3 regions of the Brevibacillus sp. FIR094 genome follow, and region 3 is predicted to be linked to each of the others. Evidence: riboswitches for the same ligand, from Rfam matches in the RefSeq annotation. Region 3 holds a riboswitch; each other region holds the start of a gene.
The links. Region 3 has a riboswitch for cyclic di-AMP ahead of ACQ5DJ_RS05460 (CAP domain-containing protein). Riboswitches for the same ligand answer to the same signal wherever they lie in the genome.
Positions count from the first base shown of each region.

Region 1: another riboswitch for cyclic di-AMP. It lies ahead of ACQ5DJ_RS14885 (C40 family peptidase); the one in region 3 lies ahead of ACQ5DJ_RS05460 (CAP domain-containing protein).
Region 2: another riboswitch for cyclic di-AMP. It lies ahead of ACQ5DJ_RS21965 (quaternary amine ABC transporter ATP-binding protein); the one in region 3 lies ahead of ACQ5DJ_RS05460 (CAP domain-containing protein).

Region 1 is NZ_JBEAES010000014.1:140,557-147,909, forward strand. It holds gene ACQ5DJ_RS14875 (sensor histidine kinase) at 1-164, opposite strand, end outside; gene ACQ5DJ_RS14880 (response regulator transcription factor) at 165-884, opposite strand; gene ACQ5DJ_RS14885 (C40 family peptidase) at 1,101-1,622, opposite strand; cyclic di-AMP (ydaO/yuaA leader) riboswitch at 1,627-1,766, opposite strand; gene ACQ5DJ_RS14890 (LiaF transmembrane domain-containing protein) at 2,086-2,490, shown strand; gene ACQ5DJ_RS14895 (PspA/IM30 family protein) at 2,554-3,249, shown strand; gene ACQ5DJ_RS14900 (class I SAM-dependent methyltransferase) at 3,344-3,922, shown strand; gene liaF (cell wall-active antibiotics response protein LiaF) at 3,937-4,827, shown strand; gene ACQ5DJ_RS14910 (HAMP domain-containing sensor histidine kinase) at 4,841-5,989, shown strand; gene ACQ5DJ_RS14915 (response regulator) at 5,997-6,626, shown strand; gene ACQ5DJ_RS14920 (metallophosphoesterase) at 6,801-7,353, shown strand, end outside.
Region 2 is NZ_JBEAES010000028.1:40,254-47,606, reverse strand. It holds gene ACQ5DJ_RS21975 (heavy metal translocating P-type ATPase) at 1-204, shown strand, start outside; gene ACQ5DJ_RS21970 (copper ion binding protein) at 269-469, shown strand; cyclic di-AMP (ydaO/yuaA leader) riboswitch at 1,222-1,368, shown strand; gene ACQ5DJ_RS21965 (quaternary amine ABC transporter ATP-binding protein) at 1,763-2,989, shown strand; gene ACQ5DJ_RS21960 (ABC transporter permease) at 2,973-3,812, shown strand; gene ACQ5DJ_RS21955 (glycine betaine ABC transporter substrate-binding protein) at 3,809-4,744, shown strand; gene ACQ5DJ_RS21950 (hypothetical protein) at 4,764-5,174, shown strand; gene ACQ5DJ_RS21945 (DUF2294 domain-containing protein) at 5,231-5,599, opposite strand; gene kdpB (potassium-transporting ATPase subunit KdpB) at 5,767-7,353, shown strand, end outside.
Region 3 is NZ_JBEAES010000005.1:37,745-45,097, reverse strand. It holds gene ACQ5DJ_RS05485 (catalase) at 1-1,396, opposite strand, end outside; gene ACQ5DJ_RS05480 (2-phosphosulfolactate phosphatase) at 1,477-2,190, opposite strand; gene ACQ5DJ_RS05475 (hypothetical protein) at 2,331-2,777, shown strand; gene ACQ5DJ_RS05470 (cold-shock protein) at 2,944-3,147, opposite strand; gene ACQ5DJ_RS05465 (rhodanese-like domain-containing protein) at 3,578-3,922, shown strand; cyclic di-AMP (ydaO/yuaA leader) riboswitch at 4,007-4,159, shown strand; gene ACQ5DJ_RS05460 (CAP domain-containing protein) at 4,167-4,961, shown strand; gene ACQ5DJ_RS05455 (hypothetical protein) at 5,026-5,181, opposite strand; gene ACQ5DJ_RS05450 (homoserine dehydrogenase) at 5,282-6,292, opposite strand; gene def (peptide deformylase) at 6,323-6,850, opposite strand; gene ACQ5DJ_RS05440 (aminotransferase class I/II-fold pyridoxal phosphate-dependent enzyme) at 7,029-7,353, shown strand, end outside.

The DNA of each region.
Region 1 (7,353 bases), on a different contig from region 3:
TTGAGCATGACCTTCTCTGCGGCTTCCTTCTCAGCCTGGTACTGATTATGCCGATCATTTTTGAGTTGAGCGACAATAATGTCTTGAAAAACAAATTTAAACAACAAGATGTTGAGTGTAATCAAGGCAATGAAGGAGAGAAAAATTTTATTACGTAAGCTCATTTAAAGCTTCTCCCCGATAAATACGTAGCCTGTCCCCCATTGTGTTTTAATGAACTGACGCTCTGTTTCCAGCTTTTCACGGAGGTTTTTGATATGGACGGTCACTGTATTGAGCGAGCCATAACCATATCCCCAGACACGGTCATAAATTTGCTCTCGTGTAAAGACGATTCCCGCATTTTCTGCGAGGAATGTAAGCAGTTGAAATTCTTTTGTAGAGAGCTCAATCTTTTGATTACATACATAAACGGAATACGTTTCTTTATGAATTTCTAGGTCCTTGAATTTCAAAACGGTAATTGGTGAAGAGGCTGTTTCCTTCTCAGGCTGCTCTTCCGTATGCTTGCGAATGCGCTCATAGCGACGCAGGTGGGCACGAATGCGAGCGAGCAGTTCTTCTGTATCAAAAGGCTTCGTGATGTAATCGTCTGCGCCGATTTCGAAGCCGACTACCTTATCTACCGCTTTTCCTTTTGCACTGAGAAACAGTATAGGCAAATCCCACTCACGGCGAATCTGAGAGCAGAGCTCGTAGCCACTCATGTTGGGCATCATAATATCCAAAAGGATCAGATTTGGTCGCTCTCCTTGGCTGAGCAGGGAGAGAGCATCTTCTCCGCTCTCTGCGGAGGAAACGGTGAAGCCCTCGTTCTCCAAAATGTCTTCTAGCAGTTCAATAATCTCCAGATTGTCATCGACAATTAAAATGTGATCTTTCACCGGAACAACCCCCAGTTACTTCTATTAATAAGGAATACCATTCAAAGAATGGGTCTTGTCTATCATAACATGCTTTGAGCTGATCAGGGGAAGAAACCCCCGTAAGTTATTAAGTTGTTCTAATAGGTAAGGGTACCTCTTTAGACCAGGTACTAAATTTCGTCAGAAAAAGCCAGAGACATTGTGTCCCTGGCTTTTTATTATTTTGCCGAACGACTATTTTTGAGCTGGTTTTTCCGGCAACGATGCAGCTTGCACCGCTTTTTCCTTTTTCGGAGTTTCTGCTTTTGCTAGAACAGGAACGCTGAGACGCTTAGCGCCTACATAACGCTTGCTCCAGTAGTATGGATCGCTCAACTTGGTGTTGACGACTCCACGACCAGATTCCGAGTGCACGAATGTGCCGTCTCCAATGTAGATACCCACATGAGAAATGCTGCGACCGTTCGTATTGAAGAATACGAGATCTCCTGGCTGCAAATCTTTTCTGGCTACCTCTGTACCTAATTCGTACTGGGAAGCAGAATTGTGAGGCAGGTCTACACCTAACGCATCAAATACGTAGCGCGTGAAACCGGAGCAGTCAAAGCCCTTTTTGGACGAGCCGGAAGATTTGTAAGGGGTACCGTACAAGTCGCTGACTACTTCATTGAGAGAATTCTCCTCAGCAGCCTGTGCAGCGCCTGCCCCCATAGCAAGCATTCCAGCCATAAATAAAGATAAAACCACCTTGCGCAAAAGAAACTGCTCCCTTCGTGAGCCTACGAGGTTAGCTGAAGGGTTCGGTCGAAAGGACGCCCTAGGCTGCTAGGAGTAGCAACCATTCACCCCAAAAACGTGGTTCCCCCGTTTCCGCCAAGCGGAATTCGGCTATTTTTCGATGTTTTTTTACACGCACTCTTACGAAGATTCTACGCCAGTCCTTTTTTTCCTTCTTTTTCATCTATTCGTTCACATATTCGTCACAAAAATACCGTCAAATGCTGTAACGTTTTCGTTCGACAGAGCAAGTTGTATTTCAGCGCAGGCTTGTTCTGCGTTGCGCGACAGCTCGTCCGATTAGGGCAGGAAATTGTCTCCGTCCAAGGACGGAGGGAAAAACCAACCGCACGCCCGTTATGGGAAGCCTATACCGAGGGCTACAATAAGGGCATAACGTTCCACAAGCACCACATGCAAAACGAATGGAGGTAAGCGAGTAATGAGCGAACGGTCTGGCAAAGTTCTACTCGGGCTGGTTCTGCTGCTAGTCGGTGGATTGGTTCTTCTAGATCTGGTGGGTATCGATATCGGAGATTTGCTCGGGTTCATCATTCCCGGTGTGATCATGATATACGGTGCCAAAAAGATTATGGGACAAACCGGTTCACGCTTTTGGGGAATCCTAGTCTTCCTATTCGGGTTCCTGATGTTGATTGGCAAGCTTGACCTACTGTTTCACGCGCTTCTGGCCATTGGGGTAATCTATCTGGGATATCGCTTACTGCGTCCCAGTCAAGAACCTAAGCAAGCTCCACCTACATGGGAGCGTGAATGGGCCCAAAAAGTATTAAAGGAAGATACGCTGGACACTTGGGAGAGAAACGTAAGAAGACGCCCACAATAACACTACGTCGCAAGAGTCTTTTGGATGAACAATATGATGTGATATGATGAGGAGGAAAAAATAATGAGTATCTTTAAACGTTTGCGTGACCTGACAGTAGCTTCGGTGAATGATGCATTGGATTCGATGGAAGATCCGGTAGTAATGCTGAATCAATATATGCGTGACATGGAAGTAGAAATCGGACAAGTTGAAGTAGCGGTTGCCCGTCAGGTTGCACTGGAAAAGAAATTCCGTCAGCAATTGGACGAAGCCAATGCTCTGATCGAAAAACGCGATCGTCAAGTCAAGCTCGCCTTGAGTGAGGGAGAAGACGAATTGGCTCGTCGAGCACTCGCTGACAAGAAGCAGTACGAAGGCCGTGCAGCGGAATATGAAGGTCTCTACCTGTCAGCATCCGAGGCAGCTTCGCAAATGCGTGAGAAGCTGGCTGAGCTGAAGGAAGAGTTCTATAAAATGCGTGCGAAAAGGTTCACACTGATGGCGCGTGCACAAGTAGCTCGTACACAAAAGCAAGTCAATCAAGCAGTTGTCGGTATCGGCAATCAGTCTGCAGGCCGTGGCTTCGCCCGCATGGAAGAAAAAGTGATGCGCATGGAAGCAGAAGCGCAAATGAGTGGACAATGGCGCGAAACGAACCGTGCTTGGGAGAACGCTTTGACTGAACTGGAAAAGGATGATCTCGATGCAGAACTTGCCAGCATCAAAGCATCCATTAATGAAGTAAAAACACCGGTAGCCAAACCAGTACAATCCTAATTCGACAGGAACTGGGGGACTAGGTGTAGAATAGATTGTGTCAATTCGGCAGCCTGTGTACATCAGGCTGCTTTTCCCCTAGGAGGTACGATTCTTGCAGGACTTCTTGGTCTTTTTGCGGCGGTTTATCGCTGAGCCTGGACGCGTCGGTAGTATCATCCCCAGCTCTCGTTTTTTATGTGAGCAAATGTTGAAAAGCGTCGATTGGGCTTCAACCGATGTGATCCTGGAGCTGGGACCTGGCACAGGGGCATTTACCCAAACGATCTATCAGCGCTTGCGTCCCGGCACACATTACGTGCTTGTGGAACGAGATTCCCATTTTCGCTCTATGCTTCAATCACGTTTTCCCGATCTTCCTATCAGGGAGGAAGCGACTAAACTTAGGTCTTACTTGGAGGAGCAGAATCTTGCAGGTGCAGATGTCATTATCTCAGGTCTGCCATTCGCCAATTTTCCACTAGAGCTGCGGGCAGCAATTCTGGACGAAGTTCAATCTGTACTGAAGCCAGGGGGCCTATTTATTACATTCCAATATTCGCTACAACTCCAAGCTGAGTTGCAGGGTCGTTTTCCCTGGGTCAAGATCGACTTTACCCTGTTGAACATTCCGCCTGCATTCATCTATACATGTCGTAATGGTCAAAGTGAAAACGATCAGCATGGGGCGTGAGAGAGGAGACTTTTGTGAAACTGTCCCGTTTGCACAAAATGTTGGCTGGTATCCTGATTATTTTTACGGGAATCGGTCTTTTGTTAGACAGTTTGGGTATCATTTCGTTCGGTCTGTTTGATTTGTGGCCGATGGTGCTTATTTATTTCGGCCTTCGTTTGTGGGGGCAGAAAAATCGAATTGGCGGAGGGATTCTATTCTCCCTGGGGACCATCATCGCGATGGATATGTGGTTTGGTGTCGGGGTTGATGATTTGTTCCAGATTGCAGTGCCAATCGTGTTTATTTATTTTGGGTTTCAGTTGATTCGGGGCAAGAACAGCAGACGAGATCACCGTATGAATCAACCAGTGGGCGATATGGGGACCCCATCTGCTGCGGAGACGATTTTGACAAGTGATGCGAGTGTTACGAGTGACGTGAAGGTTTCAACAGAGGAACGTCCTTGGCTAGACAGCTGGAATAAATGGAAGCATGTTGGTGGCAAAATTCCACATCACGAAAGAATGTCTTCATCACCTGACGACACGTTGCCAAAAGATTCCCGCAGTTCTCTGATTGGAGATTATCACCTGACCTCGGGGCGTTTTGAATTGAATCACTTACATGTCTGGCATGGAATCGGAGATGTTGTGATTGATCTTTCCCGGGCAGTGTTGATGCGGGATGAGGCGGTTCTTGTCGTAGAGGGCTGGGTAGGCGATGTGACAATTTATGTACCTGTCGATCTTCCTGTATCGGTAACGGCAGGGTTGAGTATAGGTGACCTGGAGGTGCTAAGCCACCGTCAGGGAGGTATCAATCGCAGCGTTAAGATTCGTTCAGATCAGTATGATGAAGCGTTGCAAAAAGTAAACTTGCATATCTCGCTGCTTGTCGGCGATATAAAAGTCAAGTACATCTAGGAGGTACTGGCGGATGCGTCGACAGCGATTGGCAAGTATTCAGTGGCAATACGTGCGCTATGGCATGTTACTGGCCGTCAGTGCAGTTACTGCCGCGTTTATTTGCTTCTTTTGGCTATACTTTTTATGGAAAGATCATCCCGGGATTCATCGGTGGTACAACGAAATGATTAGCGACCGCAACTTCGTGTGGTGGCTTCAAGAATATATAGGTATCAATCTGCCTGCTGATCCAGAGGGCTTGATTCAGCTTGCTGCTTTTGTAGTCTCTTTGCCTGCAGGTGTCTTAGTGGCATTGATCATTTCCTATATCATCGGCAATTTGTTGAAAAAGAGACTCAGTGTACTGTGGGAAGCTGCCATGAAGCTTGGGCGTGGGATGCTGTCGTATCGGGTTCCTGAATTGGGCGTCGATGAAGTCGGCGAATTAGGATGGCAGATCAATCGCTTGGCTTCACAATGGGAAGAGCAAGTGGCATCTTTGCAGCGGCTGTCGAACCACAATGCGGCTCTCGCAGAGCAATTGAAGCATGCAGCGGTAACAGAGGAGCGACAGAGATTGGCGAGAGAACTGCATGATGCAGTCAGTCAGCAGCTGTTCGCCATCGCCATGACGACTGCGGCGATGAAACGGCTTGTAGAAAAAAATCCGCAACGTGCAGCACAACAGATTGAATTGGTCGAAGAGATGGCAGCAGCTGCACAAGCGGAGATGAGGGCATTGCTCTTGCATCTTCGTCCGGCTACGTTACAAAACAAGTCATTGAAGGAAGCCATTCTGGAACTTTTAGATGAGCTGACGCGTAAAAATACCATGCAGCTGTCTTGGGAGATCGAAGACGTCGAAGGCTTGCCGAGTGGAATTGAGGATCATTTGTTTCGTATTTTGCAGGAGTCCTTGTCCAATACATTGCGGCATGCTAGAGCTACCCAGATTACAGTGAAGCTGTTTACGCTGCAAGAGCAGGTTCGCCTGCGAGTATCGGATGATGGTGTTGGTTTTGATCCGGATGGGGAGAAAATGACGTCATACGGTTTGCGCAGCATGCAAGAGCGCGTAGCAGAGGTCGGAGGCTCCATGGAGATTTACTCGGCAATTGGGAAGGGGACGCAAATTGAGGTCCGTATTCCTATAATGTCACAGACGGAACGGGAAGGGTGAATGCTCGGTGATTCGGGTACTACTGGTAGATGATCACGAAATGGTTCGGATGGGTCTGGCTGCTTATTTGTCTACAGAGGACGATATTGAAGTCGTAGCAGAGGCCGGCAGTGGAGAAGAAGGGGTGCGGATGACGCAAGAGCTGCGCCCGGATGTCGTTTTGATGGATTTGGTTATGGAAGGCATCGGCGGTGTGGAAGCGACTCGGCGTATTCGTGAAAGCTGCCCATCCAGTAAGGTTATCGTCTTGACTAGCTTTATTGATGACGAAAAGGTATATCCGGTCATTGAAGCAGGGGCGTTCAGCTACTTGCTGAAGACTTCGCGTGCAGCCGAGATTGCAAAGGCAATCCGCTCTGCTGCAGCGGGTGAGCCCGTTTTGGAATCGAGGGTAGCAGGAAAAATCATGGCCCGTTTCCGTCACGGTCAAGAGTCCCATCCCCATGAGCAACTGACCCCGCGTGAGTTGGAGGTTTTGAAGCTGATCGGTCAGGGCAAGTCCAACCAGGAGATTGCAGATGAGCTGATTATCGGGATCAAGACGGTCAAGACTCATGTGAGCAACATTCTTGCCAAGCTGAATGTGGAGGATCGCACGCAAGCGGCCATTTACGTGCATACGCATAGCTTAGGCTAATCACATAGCATCATGTATAGGTAAACGCGCCAAAAAGCTCCTCAGTAAACAGGGGCTCTTTCGCGCGTTTACTTGTTTAAACAGTTTTCTTGTATACAAACCGTGAGTTTTTTTCGTAGATGTGGTAAAGATAGTAAGTAACGAATGAGAGATTACGGAAAGGAGGGACGGGCTATGAGGCACAAACCTCAAACACGCTCCAAGGTGCTTTTGGCTGACAATGGTGTGGATATCGTTGGCGATGTTCACGGCTGTTACGACGAATTTATAGAATTGCTCAAACGCTTGGGATATGAACAAACCCCAGACGGTACCTATCGCCATCCCCACGGCCGAAAGCTCCTTTCCCTCGGTGATATCACGAGTCGTGGACCTTACTCAATCAAAATGCTGCAGTTTTTTCACCATCATGTCACGGCAGGTCTGGCTGAGATGGTGGATAGTAACCACGGTTGGAAAGTAGCCCGTTGGCTGGATGGCAGACCAGTGACATTGGCTCACGGAGATGAAAAGGTAGAAGAGGAGATTCGGCTGTATCAGCAAGAATACGGACCGAAGAAGGCCTCCTTGCTGCGAGAGCAGAGTCGCAGATTGCTATTTTCTTCTCCTTCGCACATGATCATCAAACGGAATGAAAAAATAGTAGCGGTCGCCGTTCATGCGGGGATTCGTGATGATTACATAGGGATGGATTCGCCTACGGTCTACACGTTTTGCCGATATGGCG
Region 2 (7,353 bases), on a different contig from region 3:
AGTGTCGCAGACGCCATCGAGATGAGCAAACTCACCATCCGCAACATCAAGCAAAACCTGTTCTGGGCATTGGCCTACAACACCTTGGGCATCCCGATTGCCGCAATCGGCCTCCTCGCTCCATGGCTTGCCGGTGCCGCAATGGCCTTCAGCTCCGTATCCGTTGTACTCAACGCACTGAGATTGCAACGAGTGAAGCTGTAACAACAGTAACAAGCGGCTATGTCCGCCTTACCTATACAACATAAAATATAAGGAGAGATTGATCATGACAAATATTACATTGAACGTAGAAGGTATGTCTTGCAACAAATGCGTAGCGCGCATCGAGAACACATTGAAAGAACTGGGTGCAGAAGGCAAAGTAAACCTGTCTGAAAAGAAGGTTGAGGTTTCCTACAACGAGACCAACTTGACTCTTGATGCAGTAAAAGAAGCAATCGAAGATCAAGGCTACGACGTCGTTTAATCAACGAACCAGTACAAGTGAAAGCTCCTGCCTGATTCGTTGAGGCGGGAGCTTTTTACTATTGTGGTAGGAATAGCTGTGGTGGAGAGGAAGAAGCCCATTTCCAGTCTACGCTTCGGCCTACGCCCCGCATGGGGTTAAATTGTCCGCTCCGAAATGAATGTCGGGAGCGCTTCAAAACTGAAAACGTTACAACGATTTTGTATGTGATAAAAGCTTAAAACCCCCGCCATTCATTTCTCCGCTTGGTAGGGCTCCAGAGGCGCTAGGACTGGAAATGTTCTTCTTCCCAAGCAGCTTTTTACTACATCTTGAAAGCAGCATTCAAGCTGTCTTTTAAAAAGCATGTAGAAACTCAACAGCTCGTAGAGGAAACAGGAGAAATAAGCGAAGATCTTTGGACACACCTACCGAGGCGTAGTGAAAAAAAGAGAAACTGCCGTTAGCGTTCACCTCTGAGACGCATCCTGAACAGTCAACTTTGGACGCGGTTTCGCTTTTTTTCACGGAGCCGGGCACCTCATGCTCCCTCGCAGGTGTTCCAAGAATCTGAGTGTTTTCTCCTGTTTCCTCCCCACCCCACCAGCGAGCGAGAATAACGCACTAATCCTTTAATCGAATGAGCAACCGAGAGCTAATCCAATCCGATTCATAAAGAAAGACAAAGTCCGGTTAAAACCGTGCTAAACGAACGTTCACAATAACTGGAAGCGAGCGTATAATTCAAATCACAATCAAGCTCAAACAAGAAACAACACATACGGCCTAGTTCCGAGATTCTCGGAAGCGGGGGAACCAATCTTTTGGGGTTAATCCTGAGTGATCAGGAGGGATGAGGAAATGTCTTCTCTGCCATCCTACCCGTCAGCTAACCTCGTCGGCCAAAGCAGGGAAGGTCATGGATGGATAAAGTCTAGGCATATAATACGCAACAAGGGGATTCCTTGCGGGCGTGTGATAGGCCGATGCAGGCTTTTTCTTTGGGACCTTTGTTCTGGAGAAAAAGAATGGATCGGCCTATTTTTTTATGGAAATACCGATGAGCAGCTTACGCTATACAGACGTTATCGAACAACGTGTGATCGCTGGGAGGCAGTTGGTACGACATAAACCGCTGACAATCGAAATCAGGAAGACAGAGTACAGGGAGTCCTGAAAAGGGACGCCAGGTATTACGTAAGCCTGCGGATTTTCAACACGAGTAAAAATCAAGCGTGCCTGCTTGGTTTTGCTGAAGTGTGGAAATTTCGCGGGCTTTTTACATTTACGAAAAAACGAAGGATGAGGGATACCATGCCCAAAATGAAAGTCCATCAACTGACAAAAGTGTTCGGCAAGCAGCCCGAGCTGGCCTTGAAGCTGCTGGCGGAAGGACGTACAAAAGAACAAATTTACAAGCAAACGGGCCAGTCTATCGGGGTTAATCAGGTCAGTTTTGAAGTCGAGGAAGGTGAAATCTTCGTCATCATGGGCCTGTCCGGCAGCGGCAAATCAACCTTAATCCGACTGTGTAATCGACTGATTGACCCAACGAGCGGAAGCATCGAGATCGATGGGGAAGAGATCGTGGACATGAAGGCATCGGCTTTGCGCGAGGTACGGAGGAAGAAGCTCGGGATGGTTTTCCAAAATTTCGCCCTGTTTCCGCAGCGGACGGTACGAGAAAACGTCGAGTTCGGTTTGGAGATTCAACAAGTACCACCAGAGCTCCGGTTAGAAAAAGCACGGGAAGCGCTCGCGCTCGTTGGATTAACCGAGTGGGAAAATGCGTACCCGGATCAATTGAGCGGAGGGATGCGCCAGCGGGTCGGATTGGCGCGGGCGTTGGCTAATAATCCAGATATTCTCTTGATGGACGAAGCGTTCAGTGCACTGGACCCGCTCATTCGAAAAGATATGCAGGATGAGCTGCTGGAGCTTCAGATGACGATGAAAAAGACGATCCTATTCATTACGCATGACTTGCACGAGGCGTTGCGGCTGGGAGATCGGATTGCCTTTATGAAAGACGGGCAAATCATTCAGATCGGTCGCCCAGAAGAAATCATGGCAGACCCAGCGGATGAATTCGTACGGAAGTTCGTCGAGGATGCCGACCTGTCCAGGGTGCTCGTTGCTGAAAATGTGATGAAACGGGCAGAAGCAATCACACCTGACAAAGGGGCGCGAGTGGCGCTGCAACTCATGATGGATAACGGCGTGTCGAGCTTGTACGTCGTGGACAAAAAGCGCACACTGCTCGGCTTGATTACGGCGTATGACGTATCACTCGCGATCAGTACGGGAGATTCACTGGAGACGATTATGAAAACCGACCTCCCTACTGTTTCACCTGACGCACGTCTGCACAGTTTGTTCCCGATGATGGCAGACCTGCACGTTCCGATTGCGGTAGTGGGCGAGCAACAGCGTTTGCTGGGTGTCATCGTAAAAGGAGCGGTGCTAGGCGGGCTAGTAGGCAAAGTCAATGTCCAAGAACACCAGAGAGCAGAGGTGATGAGTGATGGACGTCGTGCCTAAGCTGCCGATTGGCCAATGGATGGAAGGCTTCGTGGAGGTGCTGGGCCAGTACAAGGGGGTATTGTTTGATCCAGTGTCTATCGTCATTTCCACGATGGTGACATACTGTTCCACGGTTTTGGCAGAGATACCTTCGCTGATTCTTATCTTGCTGCTGGGGGCCGCTACGTGGGTTTTTGCAGGGAGAGCGTCCATGGTCTTTACGGTTATCGGACTTTCTTTCATTCACAACTTGGGGTACTGGGATGAAACGATGGAGACATTGGGACTCGTCCTCACTTCCACGATTATTTCGATCGCTATCGGGATTCCAGTTGGCATTCTTTGCGCGAGACACGATACGTTTCGCAATCTGGTCACGCCAGTACTCGATTTGATGCAGACAATGCCAGCGTTCGTTTACTTGATTCCCGCGATCTTTTTCTTCGGCTTGGGCGAGGTGCCGGGAGTGATTGCCTCCGTTATTTTTGCTTTGCCGCCAATCGTGCGTCTCACGAACTTAGGTATACGCCAGGTCCCAGCGGAAATGGAGGAAGCAGCGGACGCCTTTGGAGCAACTGGCTGGCAAAAGCTTGTGAAAGTGCAACTGCCGTATGCGAAATCGACGATCTTGGCGGGAGTCAATCAGTGCATCATGCTCGCCCTGTCGATGGTGGTCATAGCGGCTATGATCGGGGCGAAAGGCTTGGGTGCAGATGTATATCGCGCCGTTTCGCAAGTGGATATAGGAAGAGGATTCGAGGCGGGGCTATCCATCGTGATTATCGCTATCGTCTTGGATCGACTTACTCAACATGCAGGAAAAAAGGAGAGAAATACATGATGAACAAAACGGTTCCGGCTTTACTGGCAGTGATGATGGGAGCGACAGCTTGGCTTGCAGGCTGCTCCAGTCAAAACACAAACACACAAGTACCGACAGCAACGGTGATCGATCCTATTCCTTCTGAGATGTCGGACAACGCGCTAGGAGAAAAGCTCGACTACAAAATCATCGGAATCGACGCAGGAGCAGGCTCGATGGTGAAGACAGAGGAAGTCATGAACCTGTATGGCTTGGATAAATGGCAGCTTGTCGAAGGCTCCGATGCAGCGATGACAGCAGCTTTGATCAAGGCGTACGAAGCCAAGGAACCGATTATCATTACGGGCTGGACGCCGCATTGGATGTTTAAAAAGATGGATCTGAAATATTTGGCGGACCCGAAGAATGGCTTTGGTGGAGCGGAACAAATCCATACCATCGTGCGCAAAGGGCTGAAAGAGGATCAGCCTGCTGCCTATCAGTTTCTGGATAAGTTCTCGTGGGAGCCAGCCGATATGGAGTCAGTCATGGTCCAAATGATTGACGGAAAAGATCCGGAAGTGGCCGCTGCGGAATGGGTAAAAAACAACGAAGCCAAAGTAGCGAAATGGGTGGAGGGCATACAGCCTGTCCAAAAAGAGAAGCTGACGCTCGCTTATGTAGCATGGGATTCCGAGATTGCCAGCTCGCACGTCGTAGAGCATGTGCTGGAGCAGAAGCTGGGGTATGAAGTCGAATTGAGTCAGGTCCAGACTGGACCGATGTGGGCAGGTGTGGCCATTGGGGATGTAGATGGGATGGTTGCGGCTTGGCTGCCGTCTACAGATACGAGTTATTTGAAAAAATTTGGTGGGCAAATCGAGGATTTGGGTCCGAATCTCGAAGGAACCAAAATCGGACTCGTGGTTCCTTCGTACATGAACATCTCGTCCATTGAGGATCTCCAATAAGGGAAAGGGAGGCGGTGCTATGAAGCATTATCTCGTAATGGGCAAGGGGGAAGCTTTCACTTCTTTTATCCAGACACTATGCTGTGACAGTTTGCCTGCTTTTTGGGGAAGGAATCCCGGTGCCTTTTCATTGACAGCGGGGCCTGGAGACAAGACGATTCAGCGTTTTTTGCCCATCTCATTTGACGAATGCTACCGCGATCAGGAATCCTTGCTACTCTACTATTCTGTCTACATTTTTCCCGATGAGTGGGCGGAGGGGCGCGACTTCGTTACCTTGTTCAAGCAGCTGGGCACCTGCCGGATTTTTGTGATGACGCAGGAGCATCGGAACGCGATGCTATACAAGGCGCTCGGGGCAAATCACGTTATCGTGAGCCAGCCCGGGTATAAAGGCTACGGCTGGTTGGCTGAACAGATGAGTGGGTAAGAGAGGAATAGAAAAGGCTCCGCCTGCAAATGAAGGCGGAGCCGTGCTTCGTAAAATTAGCCCAACATTTTTTCGAGGTCCTTGTCCAATACATAAACCTCGATCCGTTCACCCATTTTCGTACTGATGTCACTATGACTCGATAGTACCTTGCAGCTTGTCAGCTTTTCTACGATTTCTTCCGATTCTTCGCTGTACATCTCACGGAGAACCTCGCGCATTTCTTTGACGATGCGGCGGCCTTTATCGTGACTGGACAGATGCTTTTCTTCGACGGTGAGAACACCTTTGAACCTGACGATGACCATATCACCGACAATGTAGGTCTTCGCTTCCTGTGGACCTCGTCCAATCAGATCGCGTTGAAATTTTATGAATGCTTCGCTGATTTCTGCTTCCAGCTTTTTTTTGTTAGAGATGGCCAAACGCCATACCTCCCATAATTTATCATTGTGCCTAATATTACTCAGCCGTCTTGGGGCTGTCAACCTACGAAAAAAGAGGGGGAAAACAATCCTGTGGTGATCGTCTCCATTTTTGCTGTTGGTATTTTTCTCTATTTGATCTATGCGTTATTACATGTGGAGGAGCTATGAAACAATTGATAGGAAAGGCCCTGCTTGATAGTTTTCGCAAGCTGAATCCGCTGGTCATGAAATCGAATCCCGTGCTGTTTGTCGTAGAGCTCGGGACGGTTCTGATTTTGCTGATGCTGTTGTTTCCGAAGTATTTTGGTACGGAGAATCAGGTAGGGTGGAATACAGTCGTTTTTTCCGTTTTATTATTCACGGTGTTGTTCGCGAATTTTGCTGAGGCATTGGCAGAGGGACGCGGGAAAGCACAAGCAGATACATTGCGGCGAGCCAAGCGGGATACGGAGGCCAAGCGACTCAAAGCCGATGGCAGTGTGCAGGTTATTTCATCTGGCGAACTGCGCAAAGGTGATCGGGTCTTGGTCGAAACAGGAGATATCATCCCAGGAGATGGTGACATTATCGATGGCTTGGCCTCCATTGATGAATCTGCGATCACGGGCGAATCGGCTCCGGTCATCAAAAGGGCGGGTAGTGACCAGACGTCTGTAACGGGTGGGACACGTGTCATTAGTGACTCTATCATCGTGAAAATTACGACGAACCCCGGGGACTCTTTTTTGGATCGGATGATTATGCTCATTGAAGGGGCCAAACGTCAAAAAGCACCGAATGAAATTGCTTTAAATACAGTGCTTATCGTCTTCACGCTTATTTTTTTGATCGTCGTTGTCACGCTGGTTCCAATTGCGTCGTATGTGGGTATCGAGCTGGATATCTCCGTCTTGGTCGTTTTGCTCGTGTGTCTCATTCCGACCACGATTGGTGGCTTGTTATCGGCCATTGGCATTGCGGGAATGGATCGTGTCACCCGCTTTGGTGTCATCGCGATGTCGGGTAAGGCAGTAGAAGCGGCTGGTGATGTCAACACGATCATTTTGGACAAGACAGGCACGATCACGTACGGAAACCGACTGGCGGCAGAATTCGTTCCCGTAGCGGGAGTCGACCAGAAGGAGCTGATGGAAGTCGCTGTGCTCACTTCGCTGTTCGATGATACGCCAGAAGGAAGCTCCGTCATGATGCTCGCGCAAGCAAACCAGGTTATCTGCGATGTCAAAGCGTATGAAGGAGAGATCATCCCGTTTACTGCCGAGGAGCGCATGAGCGGTTTGAATTACAAAGGCGTCCACTATCGAAAAGGAGCAGTTAGCGCCATTAGTGCCTATGTCAGGGAGCACGGTGGCATGGCTCCGCCAGATCTTGAAGAAAAGAGCGCGCGAATCTCGCTACAAGGCGGTACTCCGCTCGCTGTATGCAAGGACAGTCAGGTTCTTGGCCTGATTTACTTGAAGGATACGGTGAAGCCGGGGATTCGCGAGCGTTTTGAAGAATTGCGGAGCATGGGCATCAGAACCGTGATGTGCACAGGCGATAATCCACTGACAGCGGCTACCATCGCCAAAGAAGCAGGAGTAGATGACTTCATCGCAGAGAGCAAGCCCGAGGACAAAATCAGAATCGTCAGGGAAGAACAGGCACAAGGGAAAATGGTTGCGATGACCGGAGATGGCACGAATGATGCGCCAGCACTGGCTCAAGCCGATGTAGGCATCGCGATGAACAGCGGGACAACGGCTGCGAAG
Region 3 (7,353 bases):
CACAGGAGAGGAGTGCATCTGTCAGATTGGCAATGAGGTCTTCTCTTTCCCAGTCTTCCATCAGGCGATAACGTTCTCCCGCCTGTTTGAAATCGTTGGTGCGATCAATTTTTTGACGAACGACCTTCCCTTCCACTTCTGGCTGATGATCAGGAGCGGCTTGCTTGGCTTCCTGCAATCCGCCAATCGTCGATGGCTCATAGTTAATATGTCGCTGCGTTCGATCTACATGGTACAGCATTTGACCGCCTTCCTGGTTGGTAGCGACATGCTTTTTGGGAGCGTTGACCGGAAGCTGCAAATAGTTGGCACCAACCCGATAACGCTGCGTGTCGGAGTAGGAGAAGGTCCTTCCTTGCAGTAGCTTGTCATCGGAAAAATCAAGCCCATCCACTAAAACACCTGTCCCAAATGCTGCTTGCTCGACCTCAGCAAAATAGTTATCCGGGTTTTTGTCCAGTACCATTTTGCCTACAGGGAGAAACGGAAATTTATCTTCGGGCCATATTTTCGTTGGATCAAGCGGATCAAAATCGAGCTCTGGGTGATCGTCATCACTCATGATCTGGACGCACATTTCCCACTCCGGATATTCTCCTCGCTCAATCGCTTCGTACAAGTCCTGTGTGGCATGATTAAAGTTTTTCCCTTGAATCTCTTCCGCCTGTTTTTGTGTCAAATTTTTAATTCCTTGCGTTAAAGGCTGCCAATGGTATTTGACCAGGACCGCTTTTCCTTCGTGGTTTACCCACTTGTACGTGTTTACGCCAGAGCCTTGCATTTGCCGATAGTTCGCTGGTATTCCCCACGGGGAGAACAAAAACGTGATCATATGCATGGCCTCAGGCGTGTTCGAGATAAAGTCAAAGATCCGTTCCACGTCTTGAATGTTTGTGACAGGATCAGGCTTGAACGCATGTACAAGATCAGGAAACTTCATCGCATCCCGAATGAAAAAAACTTTGAGGTTATTGCCAACCAGATCCCAGTTCCCGTCCTCTGTATAAAACTTCACCGCAAACCCACGTGGATCACGCAATGTTTCGGGAGAATGTGTGCCATGAATGACCGTAGAAAACCGTACAAACACAGGCGTTTTTTTCCCCCGCTCCGAAAACAGCTTTGCTCTTGTGTACGTAGAAATCGGTTCATCACCAGCGGTTCCATACGCTTCAAAATAGCCGTGCGCTCCTGCTCCTCGGCTATGCACGACACGCTCAGGTGTTTTCTCCCGATCAAAATGTGTGATTTTTTCCAGAAAGTCGTAATTCTCCAGGACGGTTGGCCCGCGATTTCCAACGGTCCGCAGGTTCTGGTTGTCTGTAATCGGATGGCCTTGGCGATTCGTCAGGATATTTTCTTCTGACTGGTTGATGGACTTGCTGTTGTCATCCATATGAATCCTCCCTGTCCAGTTTTTCTCATGTGTGGTTCATAACCATGGTTACCGAATGAGGGATTCTTTATGCGAAAAGACTAAATAGCTTCGTAAGCAAAATCATCGTTAAGCACTGGAACCGTGCTACTCTGATTCCACTCCGCTGCAAGTGCGACATCTTCCGGGTACCCCCTGCTGATCAGCTCTTGGCCAGTTGCACATTTCTGCAAGTAAGCGAGAAGATAAACTTGGGCGGATCGGAATGCTGCCACCGCCATTTCGGCCTCTGGTGACAATCGATACCCCTCCAATTCGTGAAGCAGCGCACCTGCCGCAATCATATCCTCCATAGCGGGTCGCAATGCTCCATTTCCCCACCGTTCACCGCAAGCGATGACCGTTACGGTTCCTTTCTGCTGCTGTATGTATTTGGCGACAGATGGCGCATTTCGTAAGCATGCAGCGATTACCTTCGCACCTGTTTTCTTTGCCAACACGGTACAGGTCGATCCGTTTGGCGAGGGTAACACCATTCTACTTCCCATCGGAACCGTTTTCAGACAGGCGGGTGAAAGGGAAATTGGTTCTCCGCGTTTTCCAGCGAGCAACGCTGCTTTTTGTTTCGCGAATGCTACAGCTGACTCATCCTTTACCTGACAAGGATAGACGATACCTCCACGTCCCGTTACGATATCGACACACGTGCTGAAGGAGAGCACATCGATAATGACGATCATATCCGATGCTGCCCCGACCTGTTCCACCCCTTCGTATCCCCAATCAAATCGAGCTGTATAGTCTAGTTGTTGCATACAGGCGTTTCTCCCAAAACCTCCACCATCCTCTATCAAAAATAGTTACTCGTCCCCTTACGTTCGCCGTTACAAATCAAGCCAAGAAACAATATCGTATTATTGTCCCACTAGATTACACAAGAATGGAGTGAACATGGATGTCTGAAATCGAATACGACGACGATCAAGGTGTTTCGGAAAAAAGAAGTCACAGACGCCCAAAAAGAAATACTGTGAGAACGACTGGTATTTTGCAAAACAACCTCGCTGTTGCTCTCACCGCTCACCTCGACCTGGTAAATCTGAACACAGAAGAGGTTGAAGTACGTGTGCAAGTATTGAACTGGGGTAACGCAGTTACGCAAACGAATCCAGTTAGCACCTTGCTTGACATCACGCAATTTATCCCTGCGAATACTCGGACTGCTTTCAATGCGCTGGTCCCCGCTTCTTTCCACTATGAAGTCCGCCTTACCGTAGCAGAAAACAACAGAAATGTCCTTCTCACCACCTATGGCCGTACTTCTATCGGCGGCGGTCAAGTGGTCGGTCTTTCAGTTCTTGACAGTCAATTACAAACTGTCGAAATCGAAACTTGTATTTAACTATTTTGCAGGAAGAAAATGAGGAATTATGGTGAGACGCCATAGTTCCTTTTTTAATCTATTCGCATGCAGGAAAAGGCGTTCGAGACTATCCCAACGCCTTTTTACTTCTACGTCCACGACAAAAAAACTGCCCTCGAAAGGACAGTTTCTTTTAAAAGGAGACTTACAGTTTTACTACGTTCTCAGCTTGTGGGCCACGGTTGCCTTGAACGATGTTGAATTGAACTTTTTGACCTTCGTCCAAAGTTTTGAAACCGTCACCTTGGATTGCGCTGAAGTGAACGAATACATCGTCTCCGCCTTCTACTTGAATGAAACCGAAACCTTTTTCTGCGTTAAACCATTTTACTGTTCCGTTCGTTTGCATTTAAAAAAACCTCCAAAAATTCAATTTGAATATGCTAGTCATATTTACCGAAGCAAATAAAGCTCACATATCATGAAGGAATACCAGATCATGTGCTATGATACGCCTTCATGATATGTGAATTGTACCTACTTAGTAAATATGCGAATGTCATAGGACGGAACTGCAAAATTAAAAACTAAACCTTTTGAAAACCTAAAACAATGAAAGCCCTTCCTCTCTTCCATCCTTGCGGCTCCGATGACCGCGCCAGTGTGAATCGGGGATTCAAAAATGTTATCCATCAGCATACAAACACCTCGATGAATGATTAGGTATCAATTTTTCAAGTAGCAATCTCATTCTACCATGGTTGTCCAACAAAAGCAACCGTTCACCCTTATACTGGGAAGGCGATACTCTGTTACAATAGCAGTGGGAGGGATTTCATTTGCAAAATCAAACTTTGACAACCATTCAATTATCAGAAATGCTTGAAAAGAAAGTGCCTGTACTATTATTGGACGTACGCGACGTCGAGAAATTTACCACCGGCAGCCTCGTTCACGAAAATGCATCGACCCGAAACGTTCCCTATATTCTAATGAAAGAACAGGACAAGCCGTTCGATGAAGAAACCGAAAAACTTGCGAAAAATGTGCAGATTGTTACCGTATGTACAACAGGTAACAAAGCTCAAAAAGCTGCCGCTCTTCTTCGTGAGCATGGTTTTCAAGCAAATGCATTGGAAGGCGGCTTAACCGCATGGAAGGAACAATCAAACGAAGCGAAATGAGCCTAATTTATCAACGATTCTAGCTTTTTACCATATATTACTCCTTTATTTCGATTGGGATTGTCTGATATCGTTGTTCATGCCAAACGAAATAAGCCGAGACTTTCTGAAAAGGAAGTGCGGGGGACTTTTTTGTGGATGAGCAATTCCACATGGGGTGAATCGCCGAATTGGCGTAGGGTTGTTTCCTCAACCCGAATCCGACAACTAACCTCGTAGGCAAAAAAAAGGAGAGATTTGTTTTATGAAACGTTTTGGTTCTGTTACAATCGCGATGACTCTTGGTCTGGGCTTGGCTTTGACAGGCTTTGCTTCTTCTGCTTCCGCAGCATCTAACTGCCCATTGAAGAACGGACAATTCCAATTCAATGTGGGTCAAAATATGGGACAATTCCAAAAAGCACCAAATGCACAACAATTCTATAATTTTTTCCAAAAGCAAGGCTTTGTCCCTGGTCAGCCACAAGCAGTACAGCCAATGCAACAAGGGCAAGCTACACCTGTAAAACCATGCCCACTTCAACCAGGATCTTTTCAACCAGCACCTGTACAACAAGCTCCAGTACAGCAAACACCAGTTCAACCAGCACCAGTTCAAACTGCACCAGCGCAACCTAGCAAAACCGTCACTCAGCCTGCCGCTCCAGCAACTCAAGTGGAACAAGGAAAAACTAGTGATTTTGCGAAACAAGTCGCGGATTTGGTGAACCAAGAACGTGCCAAAGCAGGTCTCAAGCCTGTTCAAATGGACGCAGCTTTGTCCAAAGTAGCGTTGGCAAAAGCACAAGATATGTCTGCTAACAACTATTTTGACCACAACAGCCCAACTTACGGTTCCCCATTTGACATGATGAAGCAGTATGGCATTCAGTACTCGACTGCAGGTGAGAATATCGCCATGGGTCAACAAAGTCCACAAGAAGTTATGCAACAATGGATGAACAGTGAAGGCCACCGCGAAAACATTATGAACCCAGCGTTCACAAAAATTGGTGTAGGCGTCACAAATGGCTACTGGGTACAAGAATTTATCGGATAAAACGCATGGCACGAAACGAAAAGCCGGTGTCTCTTAATTGAGACCCGGCTTTTTCGTGTAGGCGTTATTCTTGCTGTGCTTCAGATGCCTGCTTTTTGGGGGTACAACAGCCGCTATCCTGCTCATCTACCAAAGCAACGTCCTTCTGATGCATTTTTTGTTTGGTTGGGTAAGCAGATACTTGCTGCAGCTCGGCATTGACATCAGACGATTGGTTCATCCGTATGGCCCCCTCGCCGTTTTTTGTGGTGCACCCCTAGTATGCACGCGGTTGTAAACGGCTCATTCCTAAGGAACATTGGAAGCACATGCAAATTCGCCTATCTGCTAATGATATGTTCAAGGTCTTTTAAGGCAGCCGCTGCTGCCGCGACAGGATCTGATTTTCCTCCAACGACTAATAAATCCCCCATGACATCTGTTTCTACCCGTATGGCTTTTGTTGTACCTGATACAGATGCAAATGGATGGGTAAGATCCACCGCACACAGCTCGACTGCCACAGAAAGCGTGCCATTCGCTTCCTTTTGGATCCGTCCGATCAGCTTGGGAATCTTCGTATGCTTTTTCCAGCTCTCGATTTGTAACGAAGTTATTTCGCGAATACTTGCACGTGCGATATCGGTCAGATTTACTTGCGCGCCAAAAGCGGCGTTTGCCAAGATCGTGAGCTTCGAAGCTGTATCCCAACCATCGATATCGTAAGAAGGATCCGGTTCGGCAATCCCCATCTTCTGAGCGAGCTCGACAGCCTCCCCACAGGTGAGCCCCTCCTCCATCATTTTTGTGAGCACGAAGTTAGTCGTTCCCGTAAAAATGCCTTCGACTCGTTTCACTTCACAGCCTGCCAAGTTATACTGCAATAGATCGATCGTCGGCAGAGCTGCTGCTGTTGCTCCACTCACTTTCAACGCGACGCCATGTTTTTTGGCTAGAGTGGCTAAGCCAGAATAATCGACTACAAGCGCGCCTTTTGAAATCGCGATTGCATGTATAGCATTTTCCAATGCATAACGAATAAAAGTAAGACCGGGTCCTCCCTCTTTTTCAGATGGACCAGCCTCGATGAGCACATCCGCTTGAACCGATTTGATAAATTCCAACGCGTTCCACGATGGGTTCCTTGCTTGTTTTGTATGAGCATAGTCTGCCCATTTTCCTGAATCGATTCCGTTCTCATCATAAAGACCGGAAGCCGAACGAACGACTCCCACTAGTCTGACATCCGCTTGATAAAGCTCGCGGTATCGGTTCCGTCGCTGCTCTAGCAGTCTGGCTACTTGCTGTCCAACTGTTCCAAATCCTGTTAACATAATATTCCAACGCTTCATAAGTCAATCTCCTTGCTGTTTATGCTCCATTTATTTCCGCCGTTTTTTTCTACTTTTAGCCTGTATCCGATGCAAATCGTTGCGATTCAGTTTCTTTCCTGTTTTTGCTGAGTAGAGCTCTTCCGTATGATCAATAAACAAAATTCCTTCCAAATGATCCATCTCGTGCTGAATGCACCGAGCCAGGAAATCTTCGGCTTCGATTGTCTTTGTTTCTCCTTGGCGGTTCAACGTCTGAACTTTGACATAATTCGCCCGATGAACGATTCCAAACACACCCGGTATCGAAAGGCAAGCCTCCTGCCCTACCTGCTCACCTGATTTCTCTATCCATACCGGATTGATCAGTTCAATCAAACCGCTACCACAATCCATCACAACCAAACGCTTCGGGATGCCAATCTGGATCGCGGACAAGCCTGCTCGACCTTTCGCAGCGTAAATCGTTTGGGCCATATCATCCAAAATCTTTTCAACCTGTGGAGTAATGGACGGTACTCTTTTTGAAGTTTCACGCAAGATAGAGTCCCCCAGGCGAACGATCCTGCGTTCAGCCATTTTCTTCTCCCTCCCGCATTACTCAGTTTTCGATTTCAAGGTAGCAAATCCGCTCCTCGCTGTCAAAAGGAACCTCGCAAAATCTGAAATATCCCGCCGGGCAAGGGTGACAAATGCATGTAGATACGCTATCTTTATTGGTAAACATAGATGTTTTCAAATGAAGAGGGAGGCTATCATGCATTCATTGGCATCAACGCTGAACCAAACCATCCAGCGGGAAAACCCGCACGTGTATGAAATGCTGTCTGACATCGCGAAACTGATTTACTTCCCAAAAGAAGGAATTCTCAGCCAGTCGGCAGAAGCGAAAGCAAAAGCGAAAAAGTACAACGCCACTATCGGGATTGCACTGGAAAACGGTCAACCGATGCACCTTAAGGTCATCCAGGATAACCTGTCAGCTTACCAGCCAAAAGACATTTACGAATATGCTCCCCCAGCAGGAAAGCCTGAGCTGCGTGCAGCATGGCGTAAAAAAATGATCGAGGAACAGCCTTCAC